2 regions of the Streptomyces sp. NPDC102278 genome follow, and region 2 is predicted to be linked to the other one. Evidence: predicted binding sites of a transcription regulator. Region 2 holds the regulator's gene; the other holds the start of a gene.
What was found. The regulator HrcA, encoded in region 2, represses chaperone genes, less so after heat shock. The targets are predictions, from matches to a motif close to TTNGCACTCNGNNNNNCNGAGTGCNAA.

Region 1 (8,753 bases), on a different contig from region 2:
CCCGGCGGCGCAGGACGCCGCGATGAAGCAGTCCGAGATGGAGGCCGGCGCCGTCACCGGCTTCTCCTCGGCGATCGCCGCCTACGGCTTCTTCTTCATTCCCGCGATGTTCGCCGCGATGGCGGTGACCAACGCGCTGTGGTTGTTCATCGGCTTCTACGCCACCTGCCTCGCCGTGTGCTGGTGGTTCTACGCCCGCAAGGGCGCGGAAGCCCCCAGCTGAGCGGGGGCGGGGGCGGAGGCGGCCGTACCCTGGAACCATGAGCACCGCCCCCGCCTCCGACCCGCAGGACGCGCACCACGCGCCCGTGTCCGCGCCCGATCCCGCGGCCCCCGCTGCCCCCGAGGTCAAGCCGAAGCCGAAGGCCAGGCTCGACTTCGACGACCCGCTGGACCGCCAGTCCTCGGACGACACCGACCGGGGATGGGGCGAGCGGGCCCCCGCCGGTGGAAGCGCGGCCGACCTGGCCCGCTTCCTCGACGAGAAGCCCCCGCACCACGTGTGAGCGGGCCGGCTCAGAGCGAGCCGTCGCGCCCCTGCCCGTAACCGGAGCCCTGGCCGTGACCCGGGCCCTGGCCGTAGCCGGAGCCCTGCGCGTAGCCCTGCCCCTGGCCCGGTCCATGTCCGTCGACCGCGCCGGAGCCGGACGACGTGCGCTGCGCCACGAGGGTGTCCCGGATCTCCTTGAGGACCACCAGCTCGGTGATCTCCATCGTCTCCTGCACGCCCTCCTTGGCCTTGCGACGCTGCTCGACCTTGGCGAGGTACTTCGCCATCGGCAGCACCATCAGGAAGTACACGACGGCCGCGGTGATCAGGAAGGTCAGCGTGGCGTTCAGCACGGAACCCCACATGATGTTCACGCCGGTCGGCTCGCCCTTGGCGTTGACCCCACAGGTGTCCTTCAGACACGAGGAGTAGACGTCCAGGTTCTTCGTGCCGACGGCGCCGACCAGCGGGCTGATGATCCCCTTCACGATGGAGTTCACGATGTTGGTGAACGCCGCACCGATGACCACGGCCACCGCGAGGTCGACCACGTTGCCGCGCATCAGGAAGGCCTTGAAGCCTGCCAGGACGCTCTCCTTCTTCTTCTCGCTCACCACTGAGCCTCTCTTCACATCCACAAAGCACGGAACCAACGGTTCCGAAAGCTACGGCAGTCCGGGCCCGGCGTGTCCAATCGGGCGCCACCGCAAGGTGACTTGACTGGGCGGGTGTGCGATTCAGCACAACGTCACCGCCAGCCGGGACACACTGCCCGCTCCCACGAGTGCCCGCGCGGTTTCCCGGGGCACGGAGAGGACCACCAGGGCCCCGCCGGCGCCGTCCCCGACCCCCTGGTCGGGCTCTGGATCGGGGACCCGGGCGACTCGGGCCGCCTCCGCCACCACCCGGGGCGGCCCCGCCCGCTCCGCCGCCACCACGTCCACCCGATCCCCGGGGCGCAACAGCCGCACGGTCGCCGCGTCCGCGATGCGCACGGGGGCCGACACCATCCGCACCACCGCGGGCGGTGGCTTCGCCTCGGGTGGCGCGCCGCCGCGGGAGGCCCGGGCCTCCGTCCCGCCCACGGCCAACAGGGCCGCCACGACGGCCAGTCCGGCCGCGCCGGCCCGTCGCCTGCGCCGCAGGGCGCGCCGCAGCCGGTCCCCGCCCCGCCCCACGCGAAGAGGCGGGAAGAGGGGGACAGGACGCGCGGGGGGACACGCGGAGGAAGCGGGAAGCTGGGAAGCAATCCTGGACATGGTGAACACCGCCGAGTCGATCGTGTGCCGATGCCCGGGCCGACGCCCGGACACCCCTCACGATCCGCCGTCCCGCCCGTCCGCGCTCCCGCCTGTGGACGATCCCCAGGTTGTGGACAACTCCCTCACCCCCACGGGGGACCCGGGGGACCCGGGGGGCGAGGTGCGGGTTGCCCACCCCGCCCACCCGTCACGGCAGTTCGATGCCCAGGTCCCAGCCGTCGTGCGCGTGCGTGCACAGGCAGGCGCGGGACTCCGTCGGGGGCAGGGCCGCCACCGCGTCGAAGAGGACCTCGCGCAGGCGCCCGACGTTCTCGCCGAACACCCTGAGCACCTCGGTGTGGGACACGCCCTCACCCGTCTCGGCGCCCGCGTCCAGGTCGGTCACCAGCGCCATGGAGGTGTAGCAGAGCCCCAGCTCGCGGGCGAGGACGGCCTCCGGGTGGCCCGTCATGCCGACCACCGACCAGCCCGCCGCGGCGTGCCAGCGCGACTCGGCCCGGGTCGAGAACCGAGGCCCCTCGATGACGACCATGGTGCCGCCGTCCACGGGCTCCCAGTCCCGCCCGTGGGCCGCGGCCAGGGCCACGTCGCGGCCGACGGGGCAGTACGGGTCGGCGAAGGTGGTGTGCACGACGTTCGGGACGCTGCCGTCGGGCAGCGGCTCCCCGTCGAAGAAGGTCTGCGCGCGGGACTTCGTACGGTCGACCAGTTGGTCGGGGACGAGCAGCGTGCCCGGACCGTACTCGGTCCGCAGTCCGCCCACCGCGCAGGGGCCGAGCACCTGTCGGACGCCGACCGAGCGCAGGGCCCACAGGTTCGCACGGTAGTTGATCTTGTGCGGGGGCACGGTGTGGCTGCGCCCGTGCCGCGGCAGGAAGGCCACCGACCGGCCGGCCAGCTCGCCCACGTACAGGGAGTCGCTGGGAGGCCCGTACGGGGTCTCGACCCGCACCTCCGTGACGTCCTCCAGGAAGGAGTAGAAGCCCGAGCCGCCGATGACACCGATCTCTGCATTCGCCATGCCGTCACCCTAACCGGGCATGCGTGAGGCCCCGCTGCCCTGAGCGGGCGGCGGGGCCTTACGGAAGACTGACGGGATCAGGCAGCCGAGGTGGAGCTGCCGGCTCCGGACGTCGAGGACGACGAGGCGGCCGGGGCGGCAGCCGTCGAGGGCGTGGACGACGTGGACGCCGGCTTCGAGGCAGGGGTGCTGCTCGACGAGGCGCCGCGGCTGTCGTTCCGGTAGAAACCGGAACCCTTGAAGACGATGCCGACCGCGGAGAACACCTTCTTCAGGCGTCCGTCGCAGTTCGGGCACACGGTCAGTGCGTCATCGGTGAACTTCTGCACGGCCTCAAGGCCCTCACCGCACTCGGTGCACTGGTACTGGTAGGTCGGCACGAATTTCCTCCTGGCACTCTGACTCAATGAGTGCTAACGACGCTCCATGGTGACGTATTCCGGCCGATCAGTCCACCGTCCTCGGGGCGCGGTGACCCAGGCCACGCTCAGACGCTGGTCAGATCACGCTGCCGGCCCCGCCTGGCGGCGGTGTCCGTGACGGTCTCCGGGTCGGTCGCGGAAGCCGTCTCCGGGGCGGTCCCGGCGGCGTTCTCCGGGGTCTCGCGCGGGTCGGTCTCCGCGGCGCTCTCGTGGGTGGACGAGGCGTTCACGATCCGACTCGGCGCCTTCGGCGCGAGCTTGGCCCGCAGGGCCAGCAGGGTGACCAGCGCCAGGGCGGTGGCCGCCAGCGGCACGAGGAAGCCGTACGAGGAACCGTGCGCGTCGGTCAGTCGACCGGCGACGATCACCGCGATGGCCTGCCCGAAGGCGACCGCGCCGGTGAGCCAGGTGAAGGCCTCGGTGCGGGCGTTCGCCGGGATCAGCGACTCGACCATGGTGTAGCCGGTGATCAGGGCCGGGGCGATGCACAGTCCGACGAACAGGCCGAGCGCGGCCAGCAGGACCATCGAGTCGGCGGTCCACAGCAGGGAGGCGAAGGCGGTCAGGCCGATGTAGCCGAACAGCAGCCGGCGGCGCGGGCCGATCTTCCAGGCGATGGCGCCGCAGGCGATGCCGGCGATCATGTTGCCCGCGGCGAAGACGCCGTACAGCAGGCCGTTGGCGCCCGGGTTGCCGATCTCGTTGGAGAAGGCGGCCAGGGAGACCTGCATGCCGCCGAAGACGGCGCCGATTCCGAGGAAGGCGACGATCAGGACGCGCAGGCCGGGGGAGGTGAGGGCCGAGACGCGCTTGGCCTCGCCGGTGACCTGGACGTGCGCCGGGGGCTGGGTGCGACGCTGCGCGGCGAAGAGCAGTCCGCCGAGGAGGCTCAGGGTGGCCTCGGTGATCAGGCCGGCGGCGGGGTGGATGCCGGTGCACAGCGCGGTCGCGAGGACCGGGCCGACGACGAAGGTGAACTCGTCGGTGACGGACTCGAACGCGGCGGCCGTCGGCAGCAGCGGCGAGCCCTCCAGCTTCGCGGCCCAGCGGGCCCGGACCATCGGGCCGACCTGCGGCACCGAGGCGCCGGCGGGGATCGCGGCGGCGGCGAGCGCCCAGATCGGCGCGCCGGCCAGGGCCAGTGCGGCCAGGCCGGTGACGGCGGCGGAGTGGATCAGGACGACCGGCAGCAGGACGGCGCTCTGGCCGTGGCGGTCGGTGAGGTTGCCCATCACGGGGGCGCACAGCGCCATGGAGATGCCGGTGACGGCGGCGACGATGCCGGCGTTGGCGTAGGAGCCGGTGGTGTGCTGGACGAGCAGCAGGATGCTGATGGTCAGCATGCCGAAGGGCAGTCGGGCGGCGAAGCCCGGGAGCAGGAAGCCGAGGGCGCCGGGAGTGCGCAGGAGTTGTCCGTAGCCGGGGCGGGCGGACGTGTCGGTCGTGACCGCGGATGTCACGGCCTGGCCTTTCCGCTGCCTGGTAGAACTCCCCGACTGCGGACGATGCATCACCTTGTGAGCGATCGCACCCGTACATGTGGGAGCCCCGAGAGCTGTCCTCTTGCGCAGAACCGAGTGATACCTGGGCGCCCACTGCGGGAGGGTGCCACGGCCGCTTTGCGGTCGCGCCAGCTCTGCGTCAGGCAGAGTTGGTTCGATGTGGTGTGCCTTCATCGTACAGGGGGATTCCCTATCACGCCCTGTGATTACGGCGACAGGTAGTGCCTTCACCTGGGATTAACTGGAACTTCGCATTCCAAAACCCCTGAATATGGGGATCTAGTGGGGCATACTCCCCCGAAAATGGCCGAATTAGAACGTCACTCTAACGTCGACCTCGCGTGAATCGTCCACTTTCGCGGCGCCCGATCCCGCGGCTCCCGCGGCGTTCACCTTCGCGCGTGCCCCTCGCCCGTCCCCAGCCAGCCCGCGAGCTTGCCGCCCCGCGCCACCGCACGCAGCCGCGCCTCCGCCGCGTCCCGCACCGGGTCCGTCGCCACCACCAGCAGCTCGTCCCCGCGTCGCAGCACGGTGGAGGGCGCCGGTACGAAGCTCTTCGCGTCCCGGACCACCAGCGTGACCGAGGCCCCCGCCGGCAGGCGCAGCTCGCTGACCTCCACGCCGTGCATCCGCGAGGCGGGCGGGATCGCGAACGACAGCAGGTGCCCGCGCAGCTTCTCCAGCGGCGCCGACTCGATGCCCAGGTCGGCGGCGCTCTCGTCGGTGTCCCCGAGCTTCAGCTTGCGCGCCAGCCAGGGCAGGGTCGGCCCCTGCACCAGGGTGTAGACGACGACGAGCACGAAGACGATGTTGAAGACCCGCTCGCTGCCCTCGATCCCGGAGACCATCGGAATGGTCGCCAGGATGATGGGCACGGCCCCGCGCAGGCCCGCCCACGACATCAGGGCCTGTTCCTGCCAGGGGAGGCGGAACGGCAGGAGGGAGACGAAGACCTCCAGCGGCCGCGCCACCATCGTCAGCACCAACCCGATGATCACCGCCGGCCAGAAGTCGTGGACCAGCTCGTGCGGGGTGACCAGCAGGCCGAGCAGCACGAACATGCCGATCTGCGCGATCCAGCCGAGTCCGTCGGCGAACCCGCGGGTGGCCGGCCAGTGCGGCAGCTTCGCGTTCCCGAGCACCATGGCGGCCAGGTACACCGCGAGGAAGCCGGAGCCGTGCGCCATGGCGCCGGCCGCGTACGCGGTGATGGCGATGGCCATCACGGCGATCGGGTAGAGGCCCGAGGCGGGGAGCGCCACGTGCCGCAGTCCGTACGAGCCGAGGAAGCCGACCGCCAGGCCGATCGCGGCGCCGATCGCCAGTTCCAGGGCGATCTCGCCGATCAGTACGTACCACGGGTCCACGGGGCCGACCGTCGCGAAGGCGACCACCAGGATGACCACGGGAGCGTCGTTGAAGCCGGACTCCGCCTCCAGCACACCCGTGATCCGGGAGGGGAGCGGAACCTTGCGCAGTACGGAGAAGACGGCCGCGGCGTCCGTCGAGGAGACGACCGCGCCGATCAGGAGGGCCTGCCGCCATTCGAGGCCGACCAGGTAGTGCGCCCCCGCAGCCGTGACGCCGACGCTGATCGCGACGCCGACCAGAGACAGTGAGATCGCCGCCGGCAGAGCCGGTTTGATCTCTTTCCACTTGGTGCCCAGACCGCCCTCGGCGAGGATGACGACGAGCGCGGCATAGCCGATGACCTGGGTCAGTTCGGCGTTGTCGAAGACGACGTTGCCGATCCCGTCCTGGCCTATCGCGATGCCTATGCCGAGGTAGATGAGCAGGCTGGGAAGGCCGCTGCGTGAGGAGATGCGCACCGCCGCGACGGCGACGAGCAGCACGAGCGAGCAGACCAGCAGTAGCTCATTGAGCGTGTGGACAGTCAGCGGGCGGCCCTTTCCTCAGAGCGCCCGTTGGACCGACGGATCGTTCCTCCCGGGGCGCGTCCGGCAAGTACTTCGTTACCTTACCTAATCTTTGACGATTCCTTGACGCGATAGTCACATTGTGAAACGCGGTAACGGCCCTGTCCTCAGCAGCTCGACCCCTGGCGGATCATCGGACCCGGTCCTGCGCCTATGGTTGCTCCCAGCACTCCCAGGACCACCCTGCCCCTCTAAGGACAGCGATGCCCGCCAACGAAACCGGCCCTTCCGTCAAGAAGAAGGGACGACGCGCACGTCTGATCGTGCTCGTCATGGTCCTGGCGCTCTTGGCGGGCCTCGGCTACGGGGCTTACTGGAGCGTCGACAGCGTGCGCGCCTCCTTCCCCCAGACCACCGGCTCCCTGAAGGTTCCCGGCCTGACCGGGACCGTCGACGTCAAGCGTGACGGGCACGGGATCCCGCAGCTCTACGCCGACAACGACCAGGACCTCTTCCGCGCCCAGGGCTTCGTCCACGCGCAGGACCGCTTCTGGGAGATGGACGTCCGCCGTCACATGACGTCCGGGCGGCTCTCCGAGATGTTCGGCTCCGGCCAGGTCGAGACCGACGCCTTCCTGCGCACCCTCGGCTGGCGCCAGGTCGCCCAGGCCGAGTACGACACCAAGCTCTCGCCGGAGACGAAGAAGTACCTCCAGGCCTACGCCGACGGTGTCAACGCGTACCTGAAGGGGAAGTCCGGCAAGAGCCTTTCCGTCGAGCACGCCGCCCTCAAGCTCAGCGACGACTACGCGCCCGAGCCGTGGACCCCGGTGGACTCGGTGGCCTGGCTCAAGGCGATGGCCTGGGACCTGCGCGGCAACATGCAGGACGAGATCGACCGCTCGCTGATGTCGGGCAAGCTCTCGCCGCAGCAGATCAACGAGCTCTACCCGCCGTACCCCTTCGACCGGAACAAGCCGATCGTCGACGGCGGCGCGGTCACGGGCGACAAGTACGCCCCGCAGGGCCAGGCGGGCAACGGCAACGGCAACGGCAACGGCTCCGGTACGGGATCCGGCAACGGGAACGGCAACGGCGTGGGCTCCGGCTCGCAGGCCTCCGCGAACGCGGGCACCGTCACCGGCCTGGCCGACGACGCCACCGCCCAGGGCGCGGGCGTCGGCCTGCGCACCGGGCTGTCCTCCCTGGCCGACACCCTCGACGAGATCCCGGCGATCCTCGGCCCCAACGGCAGCGGCATCGGGTCCAACTCCTGGGTCGTCGCCGGCAAGTACACGACCACCGGCAAGCCGCTGCTGGCGAACGACCCGCACCTCTCCCCGCAGCTGCCCTCGGTCTGGTACCAGATGGGCCTGCACTGTCGCGCGGCCTCGCCCCAGTGCCAGTACGACGTCGCCGGCTACACCTTCTCGGGCATGCCCGGCGTGGTCATCGGCCACAACGCCGACATCGCCTGGGGCATGACCAACCTCGGGGCCGACGTCACCGACCTCTACCTGGAGCAGGTCAAGCCCGAGGGCTACGTCTACGGCGACAAGGTCGTCCCCTTCGTCACCCGCGAGGAGACGATCAAGATCGCCGGCGGCGGCGAGAAGAAGATCACCGTCCGCACCACGAACAACGGGCCGCTGGTCTCCGACCGCAGCGACGACCTCGCCGGCGTCGGCACCCGCGCCCCCGTCGCCAGCTCCGCCCCCGACCGCGGCAACGGCTACGCCGTCGCCCTGCGCTGGACGGCGCTGGACCCGGGCAAGTCGATGGACGCGGTCTTCAAGATCAACCGGGCCAAGGACTTCAACGGCTTCCGCGCCGCGGCGCGCGACTTCGAGGTCCCCTCGCAGAACCTGATCTACGCCGATAACAAGGGCCCCAACGGGAACATCGGCTACCAGGCGCCCGGCCGCGTCCCGGTCCGCCCGGCGGGCGACGGCCGCATGCCGGCTCCCGGCTGGGACCCGAAGTACACCTGGAAGGCCGGCAACGCGGGGTACATCCCGCAGGACGAGATGCCGTGGGACCTGAACCCGGCCCGCGGCTACATCGTCACCGCCAACCAGGCGGTCGTCGAGAGCGGCACCGGCTCGGGGAAGTACCCGCACCTGCTCACCACCGACTGGGGATACGGCGCCCGCAGCCAGCGGATCAACGACCTCATCGA
Region 2 (8,753 bases):
TCCGCGCTGATCGCCCTCGACGGACCCGCCATCCTGACCTGGGCCGCCGATCACGGCCTGGAGGGCAAGACGTACGCCGAGGTCGTGGCCGCGCCGGAGACGGTACGGCTCGTCGAGACCTACGTGCAGACCCTCAACGAGGGCCTCCAGCGCTGGCAGACGGTCAAGCAGTTCCGGCTGCTGCCCCGCGACCTCGACGTCGAGCACGGCGACCTCACCCCGAGCCTCAAGCTCAAGCGGCCGGTCGTGGAGCGCGAGTTCAAGTACCTCATCGACGAGATGTACTCGGGCTCGAACGAGGCGTAGCCCCCCGCCGCGGCGGTCGCGGTCGCGGAGCGTAAACGACCTTCGGGCGGTGCGGGACAATGGGCTCATGCCTTCCGCACTGCCCGACGGTGAACCCATGCCCGAAGACGGCTCGCTGCCGTCGCACGCCCTGGCGGGCGCCGGCGAGCGGCCGCTCGGCTTCTACCTGCACGTCCCGTACTGCGCCACGCGCTGCGGGTACTGCGACTTCAACACCTACACGGCCACCGAGCTGCGGGGTACCGGCGGCGTGCTCGCCTCCCGCGAGAACTACGCCGACACCCTGATCGACGAGGTCAGGCTGGCGCGCAAGGTCCTCGGGGACGACCCGCGGGCCGTCCGTACCGTGTTCGTCGGCGGCGGCACGCCCACCCTGCTGCCCGCCGGGGACCTCGTGCGGATGCTCGCCGCGATCCGGGACGAGTTCGAGCTGGCCGAGGACGCCGAGATCACCACCGAGGCCAACCCGGAGTCGGTGGATCCGCGCTACCTCGCGGAACTGCGCGCGGGCGGCTTCAACCGGGTCTCCTTCGGCATGCAGAGCGCCAAACAGCACGTCCTGAAGGTGCTCGACCGCACCCACACGCCCGGGCGCCCCGAGGCGTGCGTCGCGGAGGCGCGGGCGGCCGGTTTCGAGCACGTGAACCTCGACCTGATCTACGGCACGCCCGGCGAGTCCGACGAGGACTGGCGGGCGACGCTGGCGGCCGCGCTGGGGGCCGGGCCGGACCACATCAGCGCGTACGCGCTGATCGTGGAGGAGGGCACGCAGCTGGCCCGACGGATCCGCCGCGGCGAGGTCCCGATGACGGACGACGACGTGCACGCCGACCGGTACCTGATCGCCGACTCGGTGATGGCCGAGGCCGGCTACTCCTGGTACGAGGTGTCGAACTGGGCCACCTCCGACGCCGGGCGCTGCCTGCACAACGAGCTGTACTGGCGCGGCGCCGACTGGTGGGGCGCCGGCCCCGGGGCCCACTCGCACGTGGGCGGGGTGCGCTGGTGGAACGTGAAGCACCCCGGCGCCTACGCCGCGGCGCTGGCCGAGGGCCGGTCCCCGGGCGCGGGGCGGGAGCTCCTGTCGGACGAGGACCGCCGGGTCGAGCGGATCCTGCTGGAACTGCGGCTCGTGGACGGCGTCCCGCTGTCGCTGCTGGCCCCCGCGGGCCTGGCGGCGTCCCGACGCGCCCTGGCGGACGGACTGCTGGCCCCCGGCCCGTACGAGGCCGGCAGCGCCGTGCTGACCCTGCGGGGGCGGCTGCTGGCCGACGCGGTGGTCCGGGACCTGGTGGACTGACGCGTCAGGCCGTGACGTGGTCGATCAGGTGCTCCACCGCTCCCAGCAGGGTCGGCTCCAGATCGCGGTACGAGGTCACCTTGGACAGGATGTGCTGCCAGGCGGCGCCCGTGTTCGGCGGCCAGCCCAGCGCCCGGCAGACGCCCGTCTTCCAGTCCTCCCCGCGCGGGACCACCGGCCAGGCCGCGATCCCCAGGGCGGACGGTTTCACCGCCTGCCAGACGTCCACGTAGGGGTGGCCGACGATCAGGACGTGCGGGGAGGTCACCTCGGCCGCGATCCGGGACTCCTTGGACCCCGGCACCAGGTGGTCCACCAGGACGCCCAACCGGGCGTCCGCGGCCGGCGCGAAGTCCGCCACGATCGTCGGCAGGTCGTCGATGCCCTCCAGGTACTCCACGACCACGCCCTCGATGCGCAGGTCGTCGCCCCAGACCCGCTCCACCAGCTCGGCGTCGTGGCGGCCCTCCACGTAGATCCGGCCCGCCCGGGCCACCCTGGCCCGGGCCCCCGGTACGGCGAGGGAGCCCGAGGCCGTACGGGCCGGGGCGGCCGGGGCACGGGACGGGCGGGTCAGGGTGACCACCGCCCCGTCCAGCAGGAAGCCGCGCGGCTCCAGCGGGAACACCCGCCGCTTGCCGAAGCGGTCCTCCAGGGTCACCGTGCCGGCCTCGCAGGACACCACCGCGCCGCAGAAGTCCGTACCGGCCACCTCGACCACCAGGTCGGGGTCCGCCGGCACCTCGGGCACGGCCTTGGCGCGCTTCCACGGCGGAGTCAGGTCGGGGGAGTACTCACGCATCCGGCGACCGTACGAGAGAGCCCGGGCTCACGCCCCCGACACGCCGAACCTCGTTGCCAGTGTGTCGCGTTGCGCACGGACGAAGGCCGCGTCCACCACCGCTCCGTGACCCGGCACGTACAGCGCGTCGTCACCGCCCAGCGAGAGCAGCCGGTCCAGGGCGGCCGGCCATTGCCCGGGCACCGCGTCCGAGCCGGCCTGGGGTTCACCCGACTCCTCGACCAGGTCCCCGCAGAAGACGACCTCCCGTTCGCCCGGCACGAAGACCGCCAGGTCGTGCTGGGAGTGCGCGGGACCGAGGTTCGCGAGCAGCACCTGTACGGCGCCCAGGTCCAGCGTCCGCTCGCCCGACACCGGGTGTCCCGGCGCCACGACCAGGTCGGCGGCCTCCGCCGCCTCCGCCGCGTCCAGCCCCTGCGCGGTCGCGCTCTGCCGCAGTTCCTCGCGGCCCGTGGGCGTCGACAGCACCTTGTCCAGGCCGACCGCGCCGTGGAACTCGGCGCCCGCGAACACGGAGCCGCCCAGAACGTGGTCGAAATGTCCGTGCGTGAATGCGATATGGGTCACGTGCCGGCCGGTCAGCCGCTCCGCCTCGGCCCGCACCCGCGCACCCTCCCGCACGCACGAACCGGGGTCGACGAGAAGAACCGAATCGTCGCCCACCACCAGCCCCACGGTGCAGTCCCACACCGGCAATCGACGCCTTCCGACCCGTCCGGTCAGCCGTTCCCAGCCCGCCTCTTCCCATTGCACGTCCATGCCGCGACGCTACCCTGGCGGGCCGCCCTTGCCTCCCGCGTACCACCCGGCCGTACACTGACCGGGGGATCTCTGGCACTCGAAAGCGCAGAGTGCCAACAAGGCCCGCAAGGGACCGACCGACGACCGAAGACGACCGACCGCATCTGGAGGTGTGCGCGATGCTCAGCGAACGCAGACTCGAGGTGCTGCGCGCCATCGTCCAGGACTACGTCGGGACGGAGGAGCCGGTCGGCTCCAAGGCGCTCACCGAGCGGCACCGCCTCGGCGTCTCGCCCGCCACCGTGCGCAACGACATGGCGCTGCTGGAGGACGAGGGCTACATCGCCCAACCCCACACCAGCGCCGGTCGGATCCCCACCGACAAGGGCTACCGGCTCTTCGTGGACAGGCTGGCGGGGGTCAAACCACTGTCCACCCCGGAGCGGCGGGCCATCCAGAACTTCCTCGACGGCGCCGTCGACCTCGACGACGTCGTGGGGCGCACGGTACGGCTGCTCGCCCAGCTCACCCGGCAGGTCGCCGTGGTGCAGTACCCGTCGCTGACCCGCTCCACCGTCCGGCACGTCGAGCTGCTGTCGCTGGCGCCCGCGCGCCTGATGCTCGTGCTGATCACGGACACCGGGCGGGTCGAGCAGCGGCTGGTCGACTGCCAGACGCCCTTCGGGGACACCTCGCTCGCAGATCTGCGGGCGCGGCTCAACAGCCGGGTCGTCGGCCGTCGGTTCACCGACGTGCCGCCCCTGGTACAGGACCTTCCGGAGTCCTTCGAGAGCGAGGACCGGGCGACGGTCAAGGCCGTCCTCGACACCCTTCTCGAAACGCTCGTGGAGGAGGCGGAGGAGCGGCTGATGATCGGCGGCACCGCCAACCTCACACGGTTCGGACATGACTTTCCCCTGACGATCAGGCCCGTCCTCGAAGCACTGGAGGAGCAGGTCGTGCTCCTCAAGCTGCTGGGCGAGGCCAACGAGTCGGGGATGGCCGTGAAGATCGGGCATGAGAATGCCTACGAGGGACTGAACTCCACGTCCGTCGTCTCGGTCGGCTACGGTTCGGGCGGCGAAGCAGTCGCCAAACTCGGCGTGGTCGGACCGACCCGCATGGACTACCCCGGAACGATGGGAGCGGTACGCGCAGTGGCACGTTACGTCGGACAGATCCTGGCGGAGTCGTAAGTGGCCACGGACTACTACGCCGTTCTCGGCGTGCGCCGCGACGCATCGCAGGACGAGATCAAGAAGGCCTTCCGTCGCCTCGCGCGCGAACTCCACCCGGACGTGAATCCGGACCCGAAGACGCAAGAGCGCTTCAAGGAGATCAACGCGGCCTACGAGGTGCTCTCGGACCCGCAGAAGAAGCAGGTCCACGACCTCGGCGGCGACCCGCTGTCCTCCTCGGGCGGCGGCGGCGGAGCGGGTGGCTTCGGAGCGGGTGGCTTCGGCAACTTCTCCGACATCATGGACGCCTTCTTCGGCCAGTCCCAGCAGCGCGGACCGCGCTCGCGGACCCGCCGGGGCCAGGACGCCATGATCCGCCTCGACCTCGAACTGGACGAGGCGGCCTTCGGGACGACCAAGGACATCCAGGTCGACACGGCCGTCGTCTGCACGACCTGCTCCGGTGAGGGCGCCGCCCCCGGCACCTCGGCGCAGACGTGTGACATGTGTCGCGGTCGCGGTGAGGTCTCGCAGGTCACCCGGTCCTTCCTGGGCCAGGTCATGACCTCGCGGCCCTGCCCGCAGTGTCAGGGCTTCGGCACCGTGGTCCCCACCCCGTGCCCCGAGTGCGCGGGCGACGGCCGGGTGCGGTCCCGCCGCAGCCTCACGGTCAAGATCCCCGCCGGTGTCGAGAACGGCACCCGCATCCAGCTCGCGGGCGAGGGCGAGGTCGGCCCCGGCGGCGGCCCCGCCGGCGACCTGTACGTGGAGATCCACGAGCTGCCGCACCCGACCTTCCAGCGGCGCGGGGACGACCTGCACTGCACGGTCACCCTCCCCATGACGGCGGCGGCCCTGGGCACCAAATGCCCGCTGGAGACGCTGGACGGCCTGGAGGAGATCGACATCCGGCCCGGCACCGGCTCCGGTCAGGCGATCCCGCTGCACGGGCGCGGCGTCACGCACCTGCGCGGCGGCGGGCGGGGCGACCTGATCGTCCACGTCGAGGTCACCACCCCCGGCAAGCTGGACGCCCAGCAGGAGGACCTGCTGCGCCAACTGGCGAAGCTGCGCGGCGAGGAGCGGCCGATGGGCCAGTTCGCGCCGGGCCAGCAGGGTCTGTTCAGCCGCCTCAAGGACGCGTTCAACGGCCGCTGACCGGCCACTCGCGGTACCTCGCACGAGCCCGATCCGGGGATGTCCCGGGTCGGGCTCGATGCTGTGCGGAGCGGCGGGACGGCGGCGGATCGAGCGACCTCGGAGCGGGACCGGAAGCGGACCGGAAGCGGACTATGCCAGGCGAATGCGATGATTCGGCCCGGTGCGCGGGACGTGGCACGATGCAGTCCATGTCCTCCTCGCCGAACGGTCTGACCCCTTACCCGATCGTGCAGGCGCCCATGGCGGGCGGCGCCTCCTGTCCGCCGCTGGCCGCCGCCGTGTGCGAGGCGGGCGGGCTGGGCTTCCTCGCCGGCGGCTACAAGACCGCCGACGGGATGTACCAGGAGATCAAGCGGCTGCGCGCCCTCACCCGACGTCCGTTCGGCGTCAACCTCTTCATGCCGCAGACCGGCTATGTGGACCCGGCCGAGATCGAGACGTACCGGGGACAGCTCGCGGGCGAGGCCAACTGGTACGAGGTGTCGCTGGCCGAGGAGGACATCATCGGCACCTCCGACGACGGCTACGAGGCCAAGCTCGCCATCCTCGTCGAGGACCCCGTCCCCGTCGTCTCGTTCACCTTCGGCTGCCCGCCGGCCGCCGTCTGCGCCCGGCTGCGCGAGGCCGGCACGTACACCGTGGTCACGGTGACCTCGGTGGAGGAGGCCCGCGCCGCCCAGGCGGCGGGAGCCGACGCCGTCTGCGTCCAGGGCGTCGAGGCGGGCGGCCACCAGGGCACGCACCGCGACGACCCCGAGATCGACGGCACGGCGGGAGTCGGACTGCTCGTGCTGGTCGCCCGGGTACGGGAGGCCGTCGGCCTTCCGATCATCGCTGCCGGCGGATTGATGCGCGGCACGCAGGTCGCCGCGGTGCTCGCGGCGGGCGCGGAGGCCGCCCAGCTCGGCACGGCCTTCCTGGCGTGCCCCGAGTCGGGCGCGCACCCCCTGCACAAGAAGGCGCTGACGAACCCGCTCTTCCCGCACACGGAACTCACCCGGGCCTTCTCCGGCCGGCCCGCCCGGGGCCTGGTCAACCGCTTCATGCGGGAACACGGCCCGTACGCCCCGGCCGCCTACCCGCAGGTCCACCACCTGACCTCGGGCCTGCGCAAGGCGGCGGCCGCCGCCGGGGACCCGCAGGGCATGGCCCTGTGGGCGGGGCAGGGCCACCGGCTGGCGCGGGCGCTGCCGGCCGGGGAGCTGATGGAGGTGCTGGCGGCCGAACTGGCCGAGGCGCAGAGCGCGTTGAAGGTGTTGCAGATGAGGAGAGCGTCATGACGGCCCCCGTGTTCGTGGTCGAAGAGGTCCCCGCGGGGCCCGAGTTCACCCTGGAGGGCCCCGAGGGCCGGCACGCGGTGTCGGTCAAGCGGCTGAACCCCGGCGAGGCGGTGGTCCTCACGGACGGCCGGGGCCACTGGGCCGAGGCCGTGGTGAAGGCGACCGAGGGCAAGGACCGGCTCGTCGTCGCCGTGTCCGGGGTCTTCGAGGAGCCGGCGCCCGCCGTCCGGATCACCGTCGTGCAGGCCCTGCCGAAGGGCGACCGGGGCGAGGTCGCGGTGGAGACCATGACCGAGACCGGCGTCGACGCGATCGTGCCCTGGCAGGCCTCGCGCTGCATCACCCAGTGGCGCGGCGAGCGGGGTGCCAAGTCCCTGGCCAAATGGCGCAACACGGCCCGGGAGGCCGGCAAGCAGTCCCGCCGGGTGAGCTTCCCGGAGGTGGCCGAGGCCCTCTCCACCAAGCAGGTGGCGGCGCTGCTCGCCGAGGCCGACCTGGCCGTGGTCCTGCACGAGGACCGCGACGCCCCCTCCGGAGCGCTGGCGACGGCCGAGCTGCCGTCGTCCGGATCCGTCGTCGTGGTCGTCGGACCCGAGGGCGGGGTCTCGCCGGAGGAACTCGCGGCCTTCGCGGAAGCCGGCGCCCTGCCGTACCGGCTGGGTCCCTCGGTACTGCGCACCTCCACCGCCGGCACCGCCGCGGTCGCGGTCCTGCTGGCCCGCACGGGGCGCTGGGGCTGAGCGGCCGGGCCGTAAGCCCCCGGCCGGGGCGGGGGCGGCGGCGGATACGATGCCGGGAACGATCACCTCCACGGAAGGCTCAGCAATGGCCGGGGAACCCCAGGCGGACTGCCTGTTCTGCAAGATCGTCGCGGGTGAGGTCCCCGCGACCGTCGTCCGGGAGACCGAGACGACCGTCGCCTTCCGGGACATCAGCCCGAAGGCGCCCACGCACGTGCTCGTCATCCCGAAGGTCCACTACCCCGACGCCGCCTCCCTCGCGGCCGCCGAGCCCGGTGTCGCCGCCGACGTGCTGAGCGAGGCGGGCCGGATCGCCGCGGACGAGAAGGTCGACGACCAGGGCTACCGGATCGTCTTCAACACCGGCGCCGGCGCCGGGCAGACCGTCTTCCACGCGCACGCGCACGTCCTCGGCGGCCGCGGCCTCCAATGGCCCCCCGGATAAGCCGTGTCCGCAAGAGAGTTCGTGGTGCTGGGCACCGCCAGCCAGGTTCCCACCCGCAGTCGCAACCACAACGGCTACCTGCTGCGCTGGGACGGCGAGGGCATCCTCTTCGACCCGGGCGAGGGCACCCAGCGCCAGATGCTGCGCGCCGGGGTCGCCGCGCACGACATCAACCGGATCTGTGTCACCCACTTCCACGGTGACCACAGCCTCGGCCTGGCCGGGGTGATCCAGCGGATCAACCTCGACCGGGTGCCGCACCCGGTCACCGCGCACTACCCGGCCTCGGGGCAGAAGTTCTTCGACCGGCTCCGGTACGCCACCGCCTACCGGGAGACCGTCCCGCTCCGGGAGGAACCGGTGGCCGCTGACGGGACGTTGGCGCGCGGGGCCGGGTACGCCCTGGAGGCGCGACTGCTCTCCCACCCCGTGGAGGCCTTCGGCTACCGACTCACCGAGCAGGACGGGCGCCGCATGGTGCCCGGTCTGCTCGCGGAACGCGGGATCAAGGGCCCGGACGTGGGCCGGCTGCTGCGCGAGGGCGAGTTGAACGGGGTCACCCTGGACGACGTCAGCGTGCACAGGCCCGGGCAGCGGTTCGCGTTCGTCATGGACACCCGGCTCTGCGAGGGCGTGTACGCGCTCGCGGAGGGCTGCGACCTGCTGGTGATCGAGTCGACCTTCCTCGACGAGGACGAGCGACTCGCCACCGACCACGGGCACCTGACCGCCGGTCAGGCGGCGCGGGTGGCGCGCGACGCGGGCGTGCGGCACCTGGTGCTGACGCACTTCTCGCAGCG

Region 1: ACIRO3_RS20795 (FmdB family zinc ribbon protein) is a predicted target of HrcA. The motif match lies at 3,164-3,190, and genes of this name have one in related genera.

The regions. Positions count from the first base shown of each region.
Region 1 is NZ_JBIWLV010000008.1:153,071-161,823, forward strand. It holds gene ACIRO3_RS20770 (NarK family nitrate/nitrite MFS transporter) at 1-223, shown strand, start outside; gene ACIRO3_RS20775 (hypothetical protein) at 261-506, shown strand; gene mscL (large conductance mechanosensitive channel protein MscL) at 517-1,104, opposite strand; gene ACIRO3_RS20785 (hypothetical protein) at 1,228-1,668, opposite strand; gene ACIRO3_RS20790 (S-methyl-5'-thioadenosine phosphorylase) at 1,940-2,773, opposite strand; gene ACIRO3_RS20795 (FmdB family zinc ribbon protein) at 2,851-3,153, opposite strand; partial or broken gene ACIRO3_RS20800 (MFS transporter) at 3,384-4,655, opposite strand; gene ACIRO3_RS20805 (potassium/proton antiporter) at 5,087-6,595, opposite strand; gene ACIRO3_RS20810 (penicillin acylase family protein) at 6,838-8,753, shown strand, end outside.
Region 2 is NZ_JBIWLV010000003.1:349,934-358,686, forward strand. It holds gene ACIRO3_RS10620 (AMP-dependent synthetase/ligase) at 1-306, shown strand, start outside; gene hemW (radical SAM family heme chaperone HemW) at 374-1,606, shown strand; gene ACIRO3_RS10630 (DUF3097 domain-containing protein) at 1,611-2,408, opposite strand; gene ACIRO3_RS10635 (MBL fold metallo-hydrolase) at 2,436-3,167, opposite strand; gene hrcA (heat-inducible transcriptional repressor HrcA) at 3,329-4,345, shown strand; gene dnaJ (molecular chaperone DnaJ) at 4,346-5,485, shown strand; gene ACIRO3_RS10650 (nitronate monooxygenase) at 5,677-6,768, shown strand; gene ACIRO3_RS10655 (16S rRNA (uracil(1498)-N(3))-methyltransferase) at 6,765-7,508, shown strand; gene ACIRO3_RS10660 (histidine triad nucleotide-binding protein) at 7,594-7,953, shown strand; gene ACIRO3_RS10665 (ribonuclease Z) at 7,957-8,753, shown strand, end outside.